2 regions of the Stenotrophomonas sp. YJH_SMC_138 genome follow, and region 2 is predicted to be linked to the other one. Evidence: riboswitches for the same ligand, from Rfam matches in the RefSeq annotation. Region 2 holds a riboswitch; the other holds the start of a gene.

Region 1 (7,568 bases), on a different contig from region 2:
TGCAGGGCGTGTTCCAGCACGTCAAGGGCGTGAGCAATGCCGTGTCCGGCTACATCGGTGGCAGTGCGGCCAATGCGCGTTATGAGCGCGTCAGCGGTGGCCAGACCGGGCATGCCGAAGCAGTGAAGATCAACTACGACCCGCGCCAGGTCAGCTACGGGCAGCTGATGCAGGTGTTCTTCTCGGTGGTGCACGACCCGACCCAGCTCAATCGGCAGGGGCCGGACCACGGCAGCCAGTATCGCTCGGCGATCTTCAGTGACGACGCACGCCAGCAGGCTGCCAGCCGCGCCTACATCGCCCAGCTCGGCCAGGCCGGCAGCTACCGCGCGCCGATCGTCACCCAGCTGGTCAGCGGCCAGCGCTTCTACCCGGCCGAGAGCTACCACCAGAACTACATGACCAACTACCCGCAGGCGGCCTACATCCGCTACTACGACGCACCGAAGCTGGCCGCGCTGGGCAAGCAGTTCCCGGCGCTGTACCGGCGCGAGGCGGTGCTGGTGCCGATGCGGTAGCCGGCATTCCCCCTTGGGCTGACCGACGCTCGGCGGTGCTCTCTGTAGAGCCGAGCCCACGCTCGGCTGCTGTTGGCGGAAGTGCAGCCGAGCATGGGCTCGGCTCTACACACAGAAAAAGACGCACGGCCATCCAGCCGTGCGTTTGGGAAGTATCGGCCGTGCCCCGATCAGGCCCGGCCGACAACGACATGCTAGGCTCGCCATCATCATGGGTACAGCACCAGATGGTGGGAAATTCGATGGATACAGATGACCAGAGCGCGATGATCCCACCCCGCTACCAACGGCTGTCCGACGAGCTGGCCGAGGCCATCCACGGCGGACGCCTTCCGGTTGGCAGCCGCCTGCCTTCGCTGCGGCAGATGGCCCTGCAGCGCAGGCTCAGCCTGAACACGGTGATTGCCGCCTATCGCCAGCTGGAGGACGCCGGCCTGGTCATTCCGCGGCCCAAAGCCGGCTTCGAGGTGGCGCCGCGCTTGTCGGTGCCAGAGCGTTCGCTGCGTGATACCCCGTCCGCACCCACCGCACCACTGCAGCAGGTGCTGATGGCCCGCGTGCTGGAAGCACAGCGCCGCCCCGGTGTGATCGACCTGGCCTTTGCCGGTCCGCGCGGGCGCCAGTTCTATCCGGGCGCGCAGCTGGCCCGGCATACCGCACAGGTGCTGCGCCACGGCCAGCAGACGGTGGAGACCTACGCGCGCCCCAACGGCTCGCCACGGCTGCTGGCGCAGATCGTGCGGCGTGGCCCGCGCATGGGGCTGCACACCCACAGCGAACGCCTGCTGCTGACCCATGGTGCGATGGAGGGCCTGCAGCTGGCGCTGCGCGCGGTCACCCAGCCCGGTGATGCGGTCGGCATCGAGGCACCGTCCTACTTCAACCTGTATCCGTTGCTGGCCAACCTCGGCCTGCAGGCCATCGAGCTGCCCACCCATCCGCAGCACGGACTGGATGTGGATGCGCTGGACGCGCTGCTGCAGCACACACCGCTGGCCGCGCTGGTGGTGATGCCGACCGTGCACAACCCGCTCGGCTGCACCATGCCGACCGCCGCCAAGCAGCGCCTGGCCGAGCTGGTCAACGCACGGCAGCTGCCGCTGATCGAGGACGCGGTGTACGCCGAGCTGCAGTTCTGCGAACCGCCGGCGCCCCTGCTGAAGGCCTTCGATCGCGACGGCTGGGTGATGGTGGTCGGAGGTTTCTCCAAGACACTGGCGCCGGATTACCGCATCGGCTGGCTGGATGGCGGCCGCTTCGCCGAGCGCATCGCGCTGCTGAAATTCCAGTCCACCGGCGGCGAGCCGCAGCTGCTCGGTGACGCGGTCGCGGCGTATCTGGAAGCGGGCAGCTACGAGCACCACCTGCATCGCATGCGCCGGCTATACCGCGAACAGGTGGGACGGCTGCGCCAGCTGGTGGCCGAGCACTTCCCGGCCGGCACCCGCGCCACCGAACCGCAGGGCGGATTCCTGCTGTGGCTGGAACTGCCGGGCGTGGATACGCGCGAGCTGTTCGAGCGAGCGCTGCAGGAGGACATCGTGTTCATGCCCGGCCAGGTCTATTCACGTGGCGCGCGATACCGCCACTGCCTGCGGCTGTCGTGCTGCCAGACCCTGGATGCGCGCTTCATTGGCGCGGTGGAACGACTGGGCGCGATCGCGCGGGAGCTGGCGGCCGCAGCACGGTAGTGCCGGCCGCTGGCCGGCAACATCGGGATCACCGGGTGGACGCGGTTGCCGGCCAGCGGCCGGCACTACCCAGGATCACTCGAGCAGGTGCGCGCTCAGCGCTTCGCCATCCGCTCCCGGCAGATGCGGCAGCCGTCCCCAGCACGGCATCGGCAGGCGCTGCTGCAACGTGGCGATGTTCTCATCCTGGCGCTGCATCGCAGGGTCGATGTGGTTGCCGATCCAGCCCAGGCACTGCACGCCGCTGGCCTGCAGCGACTGCGCAGTCAGCCGCGCATGGTTGACGCAGCCCAGCCGCATGCCCACCACCAGCAGCACCGGCAACTGCAGTGCTCGCACCAGGTCCAGCTGGTCCAGCGTGGCCGAGACCGGCGCCAGCCACCCACCGACGCCTTCCACCACCACGATGTCGGCCTGCGCGCGCAGTCGCGCGAACGCAGCCACGATCGGCGCCAGTTCCACCTGCACGCCGTCCTCGGCAGCGGCCAGCTCCGGTGCCAGCGGCTGCCGCAGCGCATACGGGTTCAGATCGGCATAGTCCGGCACCGGCCAGCTGGCCGCCTGCAGCGCCAGCGCGTCTGCGTTGCGCAGGCCCTGCCCCAGGTCTTCGCTGCCGCTGGCCACCGGTTTCATGCCCACCGCGCGCAGGCCGCGCCGGCGCAGCGCATGCAGCAGCGCGGTGCTGGCCGCGGTCTTGCCGATCTCCGTATCGGTGCCGGTAATGAACAGGGCGGGCGGCAGCGTAGCGGGCAACGGCATCGATGGGCTCCAACAGGGCAACAGAGCGTGCATTATCGCCGGCCCGGCGCGCTTGCTAGACTGCGGGCATGTTCGCCAATGCCTCGCTTACCGGCAGCAAGCCGGAACAATACGCCCAGCTGCTGGAACAGGCCCGTGGCCTGGTCTACGCCGAGTCCGACCGCATCGCCAACGCGGCCAACCTCTCCGCACTGGTCTACCACGCCCTGCCCGACCTGAACTGGGTGGGTTTCTACCTGTACGACGGCACGGAGCTGGTGGTCGGCCCGTTCCAGGGCCTGCCGGCCTGCGTGCGCATCCCGCTGGACAAGGGCGTGTGCGGTGCCGCCGCCAGCCAGCGCGTGACCCAGCGCGTGGACGACGTCGATGCCTTCCCCGGCCATATCGCCTGCGATTCGGCCTCGCGTTCGGAACTGGTGGTGCCGCTGCTGCGCGGCGATGAACTGATCGGCGTGTTCGACATCGACAGCCCGAAGATCGGCCGCTTCGATGCCGATGACCAGGCCGGCCTGGAAGCCATCGCCCGCGTGTTCGTCGAGGCGCTGGGATGAGCGCACCGAAGCTGCGCAACATCGGCCCCAAGAGTGCAGCGTGGCTGCGCCAGGTCGGCCTGCGCAGCCGCGAGGACCTGGTTGCGACCGGCGCAGTCGGCGCCTTCGTCAAGGTCAAGCGCGCCGGCTTCAAGCCCAGCCTGAACCTGCTGTACTCGCTGGAAGGCGCGCTGCTGGACTGCCACTGGCAGGAACTGAGCGAGCCGCAGCGTGAGGCGCTGGTGCAGGATTACGAAGCACGCATCGCCGCGCATCCGCTGAAGGCGGCCGGCCCGGCGTCGGGTCCGGTGCATGAGCAGCGCTTCGATGCCGACGATGACGCGGAAGACAGCGTGACCGAGGATGCGGACGAGGATTGACGGCCTGGTAGTGCCGGCCGCTGGCCGGCAACTGCATGATCTTCGCAGCGTTCCCGAGACTGCCGGCCAGCGGCCGGCACTACCGATGGGTTACGGCTGCTGCAGTTCCAGCAGCTCGCCTGCCAGCCCGGCTTCGCCACGTTCCAGCCGTACCCGCAGGCGCGTGCCGTGGTCGATGCGCAGTGCCCAGCACAGCGACATCGGCAGGCCGCAGACCTGCGACAGCACCATGCGCAGCGGGCCGCCATGGCTGACCACCAGCGTTGGCACCGGGTCGTCATCATCGAGCAGTCGATCCAGCGCGCGCGCGATACGCCGCTCGAAGTGGCCCCAGCTTTCACCGTTGGGCGGTGGGAATGCATGCGGATCGGCATGGAAGGCCGCCAGTGCATCCTCCGGCAGGTCGAACAGCGACTGCCCGTCCCAATCGCCGAAATCCAGCTCTTCCCATTCCTCCTCCGCTTCCACGTCCAGCCCGCGCGGCGTGGCCAGGGCCATCGCCGTGTGCAGCGAGCGCAGCCGCGGCGAACTGATCACCCGTTCCCAGGGCTGCGCAGCGTAGGCGTCGACCAGTTCCTGCGGCAGGCGGGCCAGCTGCGGTGGATCGCTGCGGCCATCGAGGAACTCATCGCGACCGTTGCCGGCATGGCGGACCAGGTCGAGGATCATGCGTGCGTCCTGTACAGGCAACGCGGGAACAGCGGAAAACGGGCGGACATCGGCAACGGCACCACGGGATCGAGGGACCATTCTAAGGGCACAGCAAAGGCAGTCGGGTACGCTCGACGCTACGGGCCGCCTGCGATGCCGTAGACTGCGCGCACTTCCAGGTGACCTGCAGCCACGGCCGGCAGGTTGAAACGGGAAGCCGGTGACGCGTGAATCCACGCCAGGCCGGCGCTGCCCCCGCAACGGTAAGCACGTCAGTTCCAGGCAACAACGCCACTGTGCCGCAGGCATGGGAAGGCGCCTGGACGGTGGCCTCGCGCCACCCGGCGGCAAGCCCGGAGACCGGCCCGGAAGCCTCAGGTCGCGGTGCGGTGGGCATGGCGCTGGATGACCGCAGCCTGCGCTGCGGCGTCGGCGCATGCCTGCCTTCGCGGCTCCTCCCCTTCGCCACGCGGGCGTGCGTGGCACCTGGAGTCCCCCATGAAGCTGCAGTCCCGAATGCTGTCCCTGGCCGTGCTGGCCGCCCTGCCCGCGCTGGCCCAGGCCGCCGATGACACCACCGCGCTCGACCAGATCCTGGTCACCGCCACCCGCACCCCGATCGCCCTGCAGGACAGCATCGCACCAGCCCAGGTGATCGACCGCGCGCAGATCGAATCCAGCCAGGCCACCTCGTTGCAGGAACTGCTGCGCGGCCGCGCCGGCATCAACCTGACCAATGCCGGCGGGCTCGGCAAGCAGAGCTCGCTGTTCCTGCGCGGCACCAACTCGGGCCACACCGTGGTGCTGGTCGATGGCGTGCGCATCAACAGTGCCGACCTCGGCCTGGCCATGTACCAGGACCTGCCGCTGGCGCAGATCGAACGCGTGGAAATCGTGCGCGGCCCGCAGTCCAGCCTGTACGGCGCCGACGCCATCGGTGGCGTGATCCAGATCTTCACCCGCCGCAACCAGGGCGATTTTGCTCCGCACTTCCAGCTCGGTGGTGGCAGCAACGGCCTGCGCGAAGCCAGCGGCGGCATCGGAGGTGGCACCGAACGCGGCTGGTTCGGCGCCGACATCGCCTACCAGCATTCCGATGGCGTCGATGCCTGCCGTGGCTCGGCGACGCTGTTCACCGGCTGCTTCGCTGACGAACCCGACCGCGACGGCTACCGCAACCTGTCCAAGAGCCTGCGTGGCGGCTACACCTTCAACGACCAGTGGAATGTGGAAGGCAGTGCGCTGCGCGCCGACGGCAGGAACCACTACGACGGCTATTACAACTACTCGGAAACCCGCCAGCAGGTGCTGGCCGGCAAGGTGCGCTACACCCCGTCCGGGCGCCTGGCGTTCACCGCCAACGTCGGCCGCAGCGACAACGAATCGGACAACTTCGGCGACTTCGGCGCACGCGGCAGCGCGCAGACCCACCGCGATAGCGCCTCGCTGCAGGGTGACTTCACCTTGACCGGAAGCCAGCTGCTGAGCACCGGCGTGGACTGGAGCGAAGACAACCTGGACGGCAGCAGCGCGGGCTACCTCGTCGACAGCCGTCGCAACACCGGCGTGTTCGTGCAGTACCAGGGCCGCTTCGGCCGCCATCAGCTGCAGGCCAGCGCACGCAACGACGACAACCAGCAGTTCGGCAACCACGCCACCGGCAGTCTCGGCTGGGCAATGCAGCTGGACCACGGCCTGCGCGTCAATGCCAGCTACGGCACCGCCTTCAAGGCACCGACCTTCAGCGACCTGTACGACCCGTGGAGCGGCGTGCCGACGTTGAAGCCGGAGAAGTCCAAGAGCGCCAACCTCGGTGTTTCGCAGCAGGGCCAGGGCTGGCATTGGGGCCTGGACGTGTACGAGACCCGCATCGATGACCTGATCACCTACGATGCGTCCACGATGAAAATGCAGCAGGTGGAGAAGGCGCGCATCCGTGGCGCCGAACTGACCGGTGGCGTGCTGCTGGCCGGCTTCGACCTCAACGCGCAGCTGAGCTACACCGACCCGCGCAACCGCACCCATGGCAGCACCCAGTTCGACAACTGGCTGCCGCGCCGTGCACAGCAGACCGCGCGCCTGGACGTCGACCGCCGCTTCGGCGATTTCCGCGCCGGCCTGACCGTGCAGGGTGCGGGCAAGCGCTATGACGATGCCGCCAACGCGGTGAAGGTCGGCGGCTACGGCACGCTGGACCTGCGCGCCGAGTACGCGCTGACGCCGGCGTGGTCGCTGCTGGCACGTGCCGCCAACGTGTTCGACCGCCGCTACGAGACGGTGGCGTGGTTCAACCAGCCCGGCCGCGAATACCAGCTGAGCGTGCGTTACCAGCCGAAATGAAGGCGCGCGCCGGGCATCGCCCGGCGTCGATCTACTGTAAAGCCGAGCCCATGCTCGGCTCACGCAATGAAGCAGCCGAGCGTGGGCTCGGCTCTACACCCGAACGCCCGCGGCCAACCCCGGCAACTCACGCAGGTCGTCAATCACCGCCACCGCCTGTGCGGTGGCCAGGTCCAGGCCACGCGGATAACCGTAACGCACCAGTGCGATCGGCATGCCCGCCTCTTCAGCGGCGCGGTAGTCGGTCAACGAATCACCCACCATCAGGCAGGCATCCACCGCCAGCCCGAAGTGCGCAGCGATGTGCCGCAGCGGCTCACCGCTGGGCTTGCGCTGCGGCAGCGAATCGCCGCCCAGTACCAGCGCGAACGCATCACCAATGCCCAGGTGCTGCAGCAGTGGCGGCACCAGCGCTTCGGGCTTGTTGGTGCAGATCGCCAGCGGAACAGCGCGTGCACGCAGCTGCATCAGCGCTTCGGCCACGCCATCGAACAGGCGCGGGCTGCGCAGCAGGCACTCACGGTAGTGCACCATGAACACCGGCATCACTTCGGCCAGGTCGACCTCACGACCCGCGGCGTGCACGGCCTGCTCGACCAGGCGGCGCACACCGTCGCCGATCCAGCCCAGAACCGTGGCTTCCGGCACGCGTGCCATGCCGATGTCTTCCAGCGTGCGGTTCAGTGCTTCGGCGATATC
Region 2 (7,568 bases):
GTGGCGCAGTGTAACGCCTGCCGCAGGCGCGGCCTGCGCAGGCACCGCTGCCGGGTGACCGTTGCACGTGCATGCCGATGGCCATCACGCCGGTCGCTTAGAATCCGCAGCACCCCACACCGAAGCACCCCCATGACCCCGATCCCCGAGACCGTGCCGCCCACCGAAGTGCGCATGGCTGAAATCGTCTTCCCCAACCACACCAACCACCTGGGCACCCTGTTCGGTGGCCAGGCATTGGCATGGATGGACAAGGCCGCGTTCCTGGCCGCCGCCCGCTATTCGCGCCGCACCGTGGTGACCGCGCGCAGCGACCAGGTCGACTTCAAGCTGCCGATCCGCATCGGCCAGATGGTGGAAACCATCGGCCGCATCGTCGAAGTCGGCCGCAGCTCGATGAAGGTCGAGGTGGAACTGGTCGCCGAGGACCTGCACAGCGGCGAGCGCAAGCTGTGCACCCGCGGCCACTTCGTGATGATCGCGCTGGACGAGGAAGGCCACCCGATCGCGGTGCCGCCGCTGCCGGCCGCCTGAGACCAGCGGCTGAACCGGTGCTTGCGAGGGCGCTGCGGCGCCCCCATCTGGCAGCCATGACCCCGCCACTGACCGACTTCATCGACCGCGCCGAGCGCCTGTTCGTGCTGACCGGCGCGGGTTGCAGCACCGCCTCGGGCATACCCGATTACCGGGACGCCGACGGCCAGTGGAAACGCACGCCGCCGGTGACCTACCAGGCCTTCATGGGCGAGGCGACCACCCGCCAGCGTTACTGGGCGCGCAGCCTGCTGGGCTGGCCGCGCTTCGGCCTGGCCCGGCCCAACGGCAGCCACCAGGCCCTGGCCGCCCTGGAAAGCCGCGGCAAGCTGCAGGTGCTGTTGACCCAGAACGTGGACGGCCTGCACCAGCGCGCCGGCAGCCGCAACGTGATCGACCTGCATGGCCGCCTGGATCTGGTGCGCTGCATGGGCTGCGAGCGCCGCAGTGGCCGCGAGGATTTCCAGCAGCGGCTGCTGGACGCCAATCCCGGCTGGGACGCGCTGGAGGCCGGCATCGCCCCCGACGGTGATGCCGACCTGGAGACCGATTTCTCCACATTCGTGGTGCCCGATTGCCCGCACTGCGGCGGCGTGCTGAAGCCGGACGTGGTGTTCTTCGGCGAGAACGTGCCGCGCGAGCGGGTGGCGGCGGTGCACGATCATCTGCAGCAGGCCGATGCGGTGCTGGTGGTGGGCTCGTCACTGATGGTCTATTCCGGCTTCCGCTTCGTGCAGGCGGCGGCGAAGGCAGGGTTGCCGGTGGCGGCGCTGAACCGCGGCCGCACCCGTGCCGACGACCTGCTGTTGTTCAAGGATGAGCGGGACTGCGCTGAAGCCTTGTCCGGTTGGGTGGCGGGCTGAGCCGAGCGTCGGCTCGGCTCTACAAGGGGCTGTCGGCGCTCGGCGGCATGATCGGCTGCGAAACAGCGATCCATCCAGACGGTTGATCCAGAAGCCGCGCAGCGGTGCAATACGCACCCCCTACGTCGTTCATCACCCCCTTGAGCCAGCTGTTTTCGCCGATCTCGTTCGGCCCCCTGACCCTGTCCAACCGCATCGTCATCGCGCCGATGTGCCAGTACTCCGCCGAAGACGGCCGCGCCAGCGACTGGCACGCCATGCACCTGGGCAACCTGGCGCAGTCCGGCGCCGGCCTGTTGATCCTGGAAGCCACCGCGGTCGAGCCGCGCGGCCGCATCAGCTGGGCCGACCTGGGCCTGTGGGATGACGGCACCGAGGCCGCGCTGGCACAGGTGCTGGCCAGCGTCCGCCGCTGGTCGCCGATGCCGCTGGGCATCCAGCTGGGCCATGCCGGCCGCAAGGCATCCACCGCCCGTCCGTGGGACGGGGGTGGCCAGTTGCCGGCCGGCGATGCGCGTGGCTGGGCCACCGTGGCGCCGTCGCCGCTGCCGTTCCATGCCGCCGATCCGGCACCGCAGGAACTGGACGAAGCCGGCATCGCCGAGGTCATCGCCGCCTTCGCTGCCAGTGCGGTGCGCGCCGAGCGCCTGGGCTTCGAGCTGATCGAGCTGCATGCCGCGCACGGTTACCTGCTGCACCAGTTCCTGTCGCCGCTGAGCAACCGCCGCACCGATGGCTACGGTGGGTCGCTGCCGAACCGCCTGCGCCTGCTGGTGGAAGTGTTCGACGCGGTACGCGCGGCGGTGTCCGACAAGGTCGCCGTGGGCGTGCGCATTTCCGCCAGCGACTGGGTCGAGGGCGGCTGGGATCTGGTGCAGAGCGAAGCGCTGGCCCAGGTGCTGGACGCGCGCGGCTGCAATTTCCTGCATGTCTCCAGTGGCGGCCTAGACGAGCGCCAGAAGATCACCGTCGGTCCGGGCTACCAGGTGCCGTTCGCGGCGGCGATCAAGGCCAAGGTGCGCATGCCGGTGATCGCCGTGGGCATGATCACCGAACCGGAGCAGGCCGAATCGATCCTGCGCCATCGCCACGCCGATGCCGTGGCCCTGGCGCGCGGCATCCTCTACGACCCGCGCTGGCCGTGGCATGCCGCCGCCGCATTGCGCGACAGCGTGGAACCGGCGCCGCAGTACCTGCGCTGCGAGCCGCGCGATGCGCGCGGCGTGTTCAAGGCGCGCTGAGGGTCACACCCGCCAGGCCGGCGCCATGCCGGCCTGCAGGTGCTCGAACAGCGCGCGGATCTTGGCGGTGAAGTCGCGGCGATCGCTGACGCAGAAATAGACCTCCATCGGCTCCGGACGCCACGTGCTGTCGGCGCCGAACACGGCCTGCAGGCGTCCATCGCGCAGGTAGGGCTCGGCCACGAACGCAGCCAATCGCGTGATGCCGGCACCGGCCGCCGCCAGCGACGCCAGCGCATCGATGTCATCGCAGACCATGCTCGGCGGTAGCACGGCGTCCACACGCTGGCCGTCCTTCAGCAGGCCCCAGCGCAACGGCCGGCCATCGGTGGGGAAGCGGTGCAGCAGCCCGCGATGGCTGCCCAGATCCGATGGTTCCTGCGGGGTGCCATGGGCCTTCAGGTAGGCCGGCGAGGCGCAGAACACGAACGGTACGCGTGCCAGCTGCCGTGCGACCACGCCGTCTTCCAGCTGCGCGCCGATGCGGATGCTGGCATCCACCGCCTCTGGACCATGCTGCACGGCGCGGTCGGTCAGCCGCAGTTCCAGCTGCAGCTGCGGGTAGCGTTGCTGCAGTGACGGCAGCAACGGGGCCAGCACGTGGCGGCCGAACGCGCTGCTGCTGGCGATGCGCAGCGGCCCGGCCGGTTCGATATCACCGGAGGTGACCATCGTCTGCGCGCGCGCCAGGTCGGCCTCGATGTGGCGGACCTGCGCCAGGTACAGCGCGCCGGCCTCGCTGAGCGCCAGCTGGCGCGTACTCCGGTTCAGCAGCCGTACGCCCAGATGCGCTTCCAGCCGGTTGATGTTCTGGCCGACTGCGGTGGCGCTGATGCCAAGGATGCGGGCCGCGGCGGCAATGCTGCCGGTCTCTGCGGTGCGGGTGAAGCTGCGGATCAGTTGCAACAGGTTCATGACCGACCAGCTTGCCACGGTGATGGCCAAGTATCGCTTGGGACTGAACCAAGCGGTTCGGTTGCATCGGTGATCATCCGGCTGCTGGGCAGGAAGCTGCCCTACACTGTGGCGATGCGCCCCGATTCCATCCTCACCCTGTCCTGCCCCGACCGTACCGGCATCGTCTATCGCGTGTCCGGCCTGCTGTTCGACCACGGCTGCAACATCCTCGACGCCCAGCAGTTCGGCGATGAGGAAAGCGGCCGCTTCTTCCTGCGCGTGCATTTCGACCGTGACGCCGGCCTACCGCTAGAGACCGTGCACGCCGCGATGGCCACGCTTGCCGAAGGCTTCGGCATGGACTGGCAGCTGCATGATGGCCGCCGCCGGGCACGCCTGCTGGTGCTGGTCAGCAAGCAGGGGCACTGCCTCAACGACCTGCTGTTCCGCGCCCACAGCGGCCAGCTGAAGGTCGACATTGCCGCGGTGGCCTCCAACCACGCCGACTTCGCGCCATTGGCCGCGTCCTACCAGGTACCGTTCCACCACCTGCCGGTGACCGCCGATACGCGTGCGGTGCAGGAGCAGCAGATCATCGACCTGGTCGAGCGCGAGCGCATCGACCTGGTGGTGCTGGCACGCTACATGCAGATCCTGTCACCCGCGCTGTGCCGCGCGCTGGCCGGGCGTGCGATCAACATCCACCACAGCTTCCTGCCCAGCTTCAAGGGCGCGCAGCCGTACCACCAGGCACACGCGCGCGGGGTCAAGATCATCGGCGCCACCGCGCACTACGTCACCGAGGATCTGGACGAAGGACCGATCATCGAACAGGACGTGGCCCGCGTGGATCACGCCATGGCGCCGCGCGAGCTGGTGCGGCTGGGCAGCGATACCGAATCGCTGGTGCTGGCACGCGCCGTGCGCCGCCATGTGGAGCACCGCATCCTGCTCAACGGGCATCGCACGGTGGTGTTCCGGTAACGTGCTGCCCCTTCCAGGTCCGCCGGGCATGGCCCGGCGCTACCAAGGGTGCTATCCGGTAGTGCCGGCCGCTGGCCGGCAACTGCATGGATCCCGAGGTTGCCGGCCAGCGGCCGGCACTACCGTTGTGGGTCAGGCGGTCGCGATTCCCGCCTTGCCCAGCGCATCGCGCACCATCGCGTCGTTGGCTTCGGTCACCGGTCGGGTCAGGTCCCACAGGAACTTCACCCGGAAGCCGGACTTCACCGCATCCTGCGCGCTCCACAGCACGCAGTAGTCGCGGGCCAGGCCGCACACGTGCACTTCGCGGATGCGGCGCTCGTGCAGCCAGCCGGCCAGGCCGGTGGCCGGGCGCTCGCCATCGGGGCCATGGTTCTCGCGGAAGGCGCTGTACGAATCCACCTGTTGGCGCGTGCCCTTGCGCAGGATCAGGTCGGCCACGGTCCAGTCCACGCCCGGGTGCAGCGCGGCACCGGCGCTGCCCTGCACGCAGTGGTCCGGCCACAGGGTCTGCGGCTGCGCGTGCAGCAGGATGGTCTCGAACGGGCGTTGGCCGGGGTGCTGGCTGGCGAACGAGGCATGGTCGGCCGGGTGCCAGTCCTGTGTTGCCACCACGGTGCGGTAGCGGCGCTGCGCCAGCAGATCGGCGATCGGTGCCACCAGCGCATCGCCCTGGTCGCAGGCCAAGGCGCCACCGGGCATGAAGTCCGGCTGCAGGTCGATCACCAGCAGGGCGACATCGGCGGGCAGGGCGGTCATGGCAGTTCCGCTACAACAGAAGGGGCGACCAGCGTGGCCGCCCCATGCCTGCACGTCAATCGTCCTGTGGCGTCCCAGCGTCCCGCCCGTAGTACAGCAGGCCGATCCTGATCCGCTCGCGGCCATTCTCGCGGCGATGGCGGTTGGCATCGCGCAGCGAGTACACGCAGCCGCAGTATTCCTGCTGGTAGAACTGCTCGCGCTTGCTGATCTCGATCATGCGGCTGGCGCCGCCGCCCTTGCGCCAGTTGTAGTCCCAGTACTGCAGGCCTTCATAGCGCGACGCCGCACGGATCCCGCAGTCGTTGATCTGCGCCATGTTCTTCCAGCGCGAGATGCCCAGCGACGAACTGATGGTGTCGTAGCCGTGCTCGTGCGCATACAGCGCGGTGCGCTCGAAACGCATGTCGAAGCACATCGTGCAGCGGATGCCGCGTTCAGGCTCGTTTTCCATGCCGCGTGCACGGCTGAACCAGTTGTCGGTGTCGTAGTCGCAGTCGATGAAGGGAATGCCGTGCTGCTCGGCGAAGCGGATGTTCTCCTGCTTGCGCAGCTCGTACTCCTTCACCGGGTGGATGTTGGGGTTGTAGAAGAAGATCGCGTAGTCGATCCCGGAGGCGGTGATCGCCTCCATCACTTCGCCGGAACAGGGCGCGCAGCACGAATGCAGCAGCAGGCGCTTGCCGTCGGCGGGCAGGGTCAGGGTGGGGCGTTGGAGCTCGGTCATCGTCAGGTACCGCATGGACCGCCGGCAACGGCGGTGGCCCATGCATCAGCGCGTGGGTGAACGGGTCTGGCCGGATACCGTGAACAGGACGCGCGCGGCCACACCGCCTGCACGCGCAGGACGACGACGGCCCCGGCAACCTCCCCGCGGAGATTCCAGGTCGAGTCAGGGGACGGTCGTGTCCCCCGGCCGGGGCCGGTATTCGGGCTGATGGACACGGGCCGCAGCCCACCTACTACCCGCCGCTTCCCAGGCGCGAGCCCAGTGCTGTTGGCAGGATTCGTTTCCATTCACCGCTGCGGGGCAGCTCCGGAATGGACGCGCGAGGCGCCTTCACCGGATTCCCGTTTAAATCCCTCCCCGCGCCGCAGCGATGGGAGGGATACCTTCGGCGTGTGCAAGGTGGACCTGTTGGTGGCGCCGGTCAAGAGCGCAGGGGTCAGAACCCGCTACGCTGCAACGGGATCCGACCCCAGCGGAAGGAAGGGGTCGGATCCCGCTGCCACGCAGCGGGCTCTGACCCCGGTCGGGATGCACCTTCAATGCCCCACGGCCGCCCGCGTGCGGATGTCGTCCAGCCGCTGGTCGTGCAGCAGGCGGCCGTTCTCCCACACGGTCACCATTGCGTCCTCGAAGCCGTCCGGCAGGGTGTCGTCGCCGTTGGCCGGCAGCGGCACCGTGTGCAGGCTGCCATCGTCCAGGCGGCGCAGCAGGCGCATGCGGCCACGCTTGCTGGCCTTGCCGGCGTCGGTAACCGGGTCCTTGTAGACGTCGATCCACTCACCCTCGACCCGTGCGGCCGAACACTTCAGCGCGAACTTCTGCGTATCGCGGTCCAGCCGCTGCAGCAGCGCACCGCCCATGCCGAAGGCCACGTTGTCGACGGCGTAGCCGTCGTTGGTGATGCGCTGCAGGATCGCCCGGATGGTATCCGGGTTGATGCCATCGCCCTGGATCACCCGCACGTGGTTGAGCACGCGGTAGCCCTTGCCGTTGAGGCTGTGGCCGAACGCTTCATCCAGCCGGCGCAGGCTTTCGGCCACCACCTCCACCGGGTCCCCCGAGTCCGGGCGGATGACCAGGGTGGCGCCCGAGGCGATCACTTCATCGCGCAGGGTGGTACCCCAGTGCTCGCTGATGGCGCGGTAGATGTCATAGCTGTCCGATACCACCGCCACGATCGCACCGGGCGTGCCGAACTGGCGCAGCATGTTGCGGTAGGCGTCCACCTCGCGCTCGCGGCCCCAGCTGGTGATGGTGCTGTGCTCGGCGGCGGGAATCGAATAGCCGGCCATCGGCGCGTGGTAGTGCGCGCGCGCCAGGCACAGGGCCGATACGGTATCGGTGCCGAGGAAGTTGACCAGGTGCGCGGCACCGCCCAGCGCGGCCGATTCCAGGCTCGAGACACCGCGCGCGCCGAAGTCATGCAGCTTGAACGGCAGCTGCCCCTGCGGGTCGTCGCTGGTCTGCTGCAGGAACGCGGCAATGGTCTGCCGTGCGTGCCAGCTGATGGTGGCCACGGTGACCGGGTACCACACGCGCAGCAGCAGCGTTTCCAGGTAC

Evidence for each region. Region 2 has a riboswitch for cobalamin ahead of AC5P7I_RS17565 (epoxyqueuosine reductase QueH). Riboswitches for the same ligand answer to the same signal wherever they lie in the genome.
Region 1: it holds a riboswitch for cobalamin, as region 2 does, so the genes downstream of both, btuB (TonB-dependent vitamin B12 receptor) here and AC5P7I_RS17565 (epoxyqueuosine reductase QueH) in region 2, are expected to answer to the same signal.

The regions. Positions count from the first base shown of each region.
Region 1 covers NZ_JCAFTB010000003.1:162,747-170,314, reverse strand. The annotation lists gene msrA (peptide-methionine (S)-S-oxide reductase MsrA) at 1-518, shown strand, start outside; gene AC5P7I_RS08965 (aminotransferase-like domain-containing protein) at 761-2,209, shown strand; gene bioD (dethiobiotin synthase) at 2,285-2,968, opposite strand; gene AC5P7I_RS08955 (GAF domain-containing protein) at 3,037-3,519, shown strand; gene AC5P7I_RS08950 (TfoX/Sxy family protein) at 3,516-3,878, shown strand; gene AC5P7I_RS08945 (histidine phosphatase family protein) at 3,969-4,547, opposite strand; cobalamin riboswitch at 4,690-4,912, shown strand; gene btuB (TonB-dependent vitamin B12 receptor) at 5,028-6,869, shown strand; gene gph (phosphoglycolate phosphatase) at 6,963-7,568, opposite strand, start outside.
Region 2 covers NZ_JCAFTB010000009.1:115,567-123,134, reverse strand. The annotation lists gene AC5P7I_RS17595 (acyl-CoA thioesterase) at 133-534, shown strand; gene AC5P7I_RS17590 (NAD-dependent protein deacetylase) at 591-1,397, shown strand; gene AC5P7I_RS17585 (NADH:flavin oxidoreductase/NADH oxidase) at 1,538-2,638, shown strand; gene AC5P7I_RS17580 (LysR family transcriptional regulator) at 2,642-3,553, opposite strand; gene purU (formyltetrahydrofolate deformylase) at 3,668-4,519, shown strand; gene pncA (bifunctional nicotinamidase/pyrazinamidase) at 4,652-5,278, opposite strand; gene AC5P7I_RS17565 (epoxyqueuosine reductase QueH) at 5,334-6,020, opposite strand; cobalamin riboswitch at 6,182-6,411, opposite strand; gene AC5P7I_RS17560 (nicotinate phosphoribosyltransferase) at 6,545-7,568, opposite strand, start outside.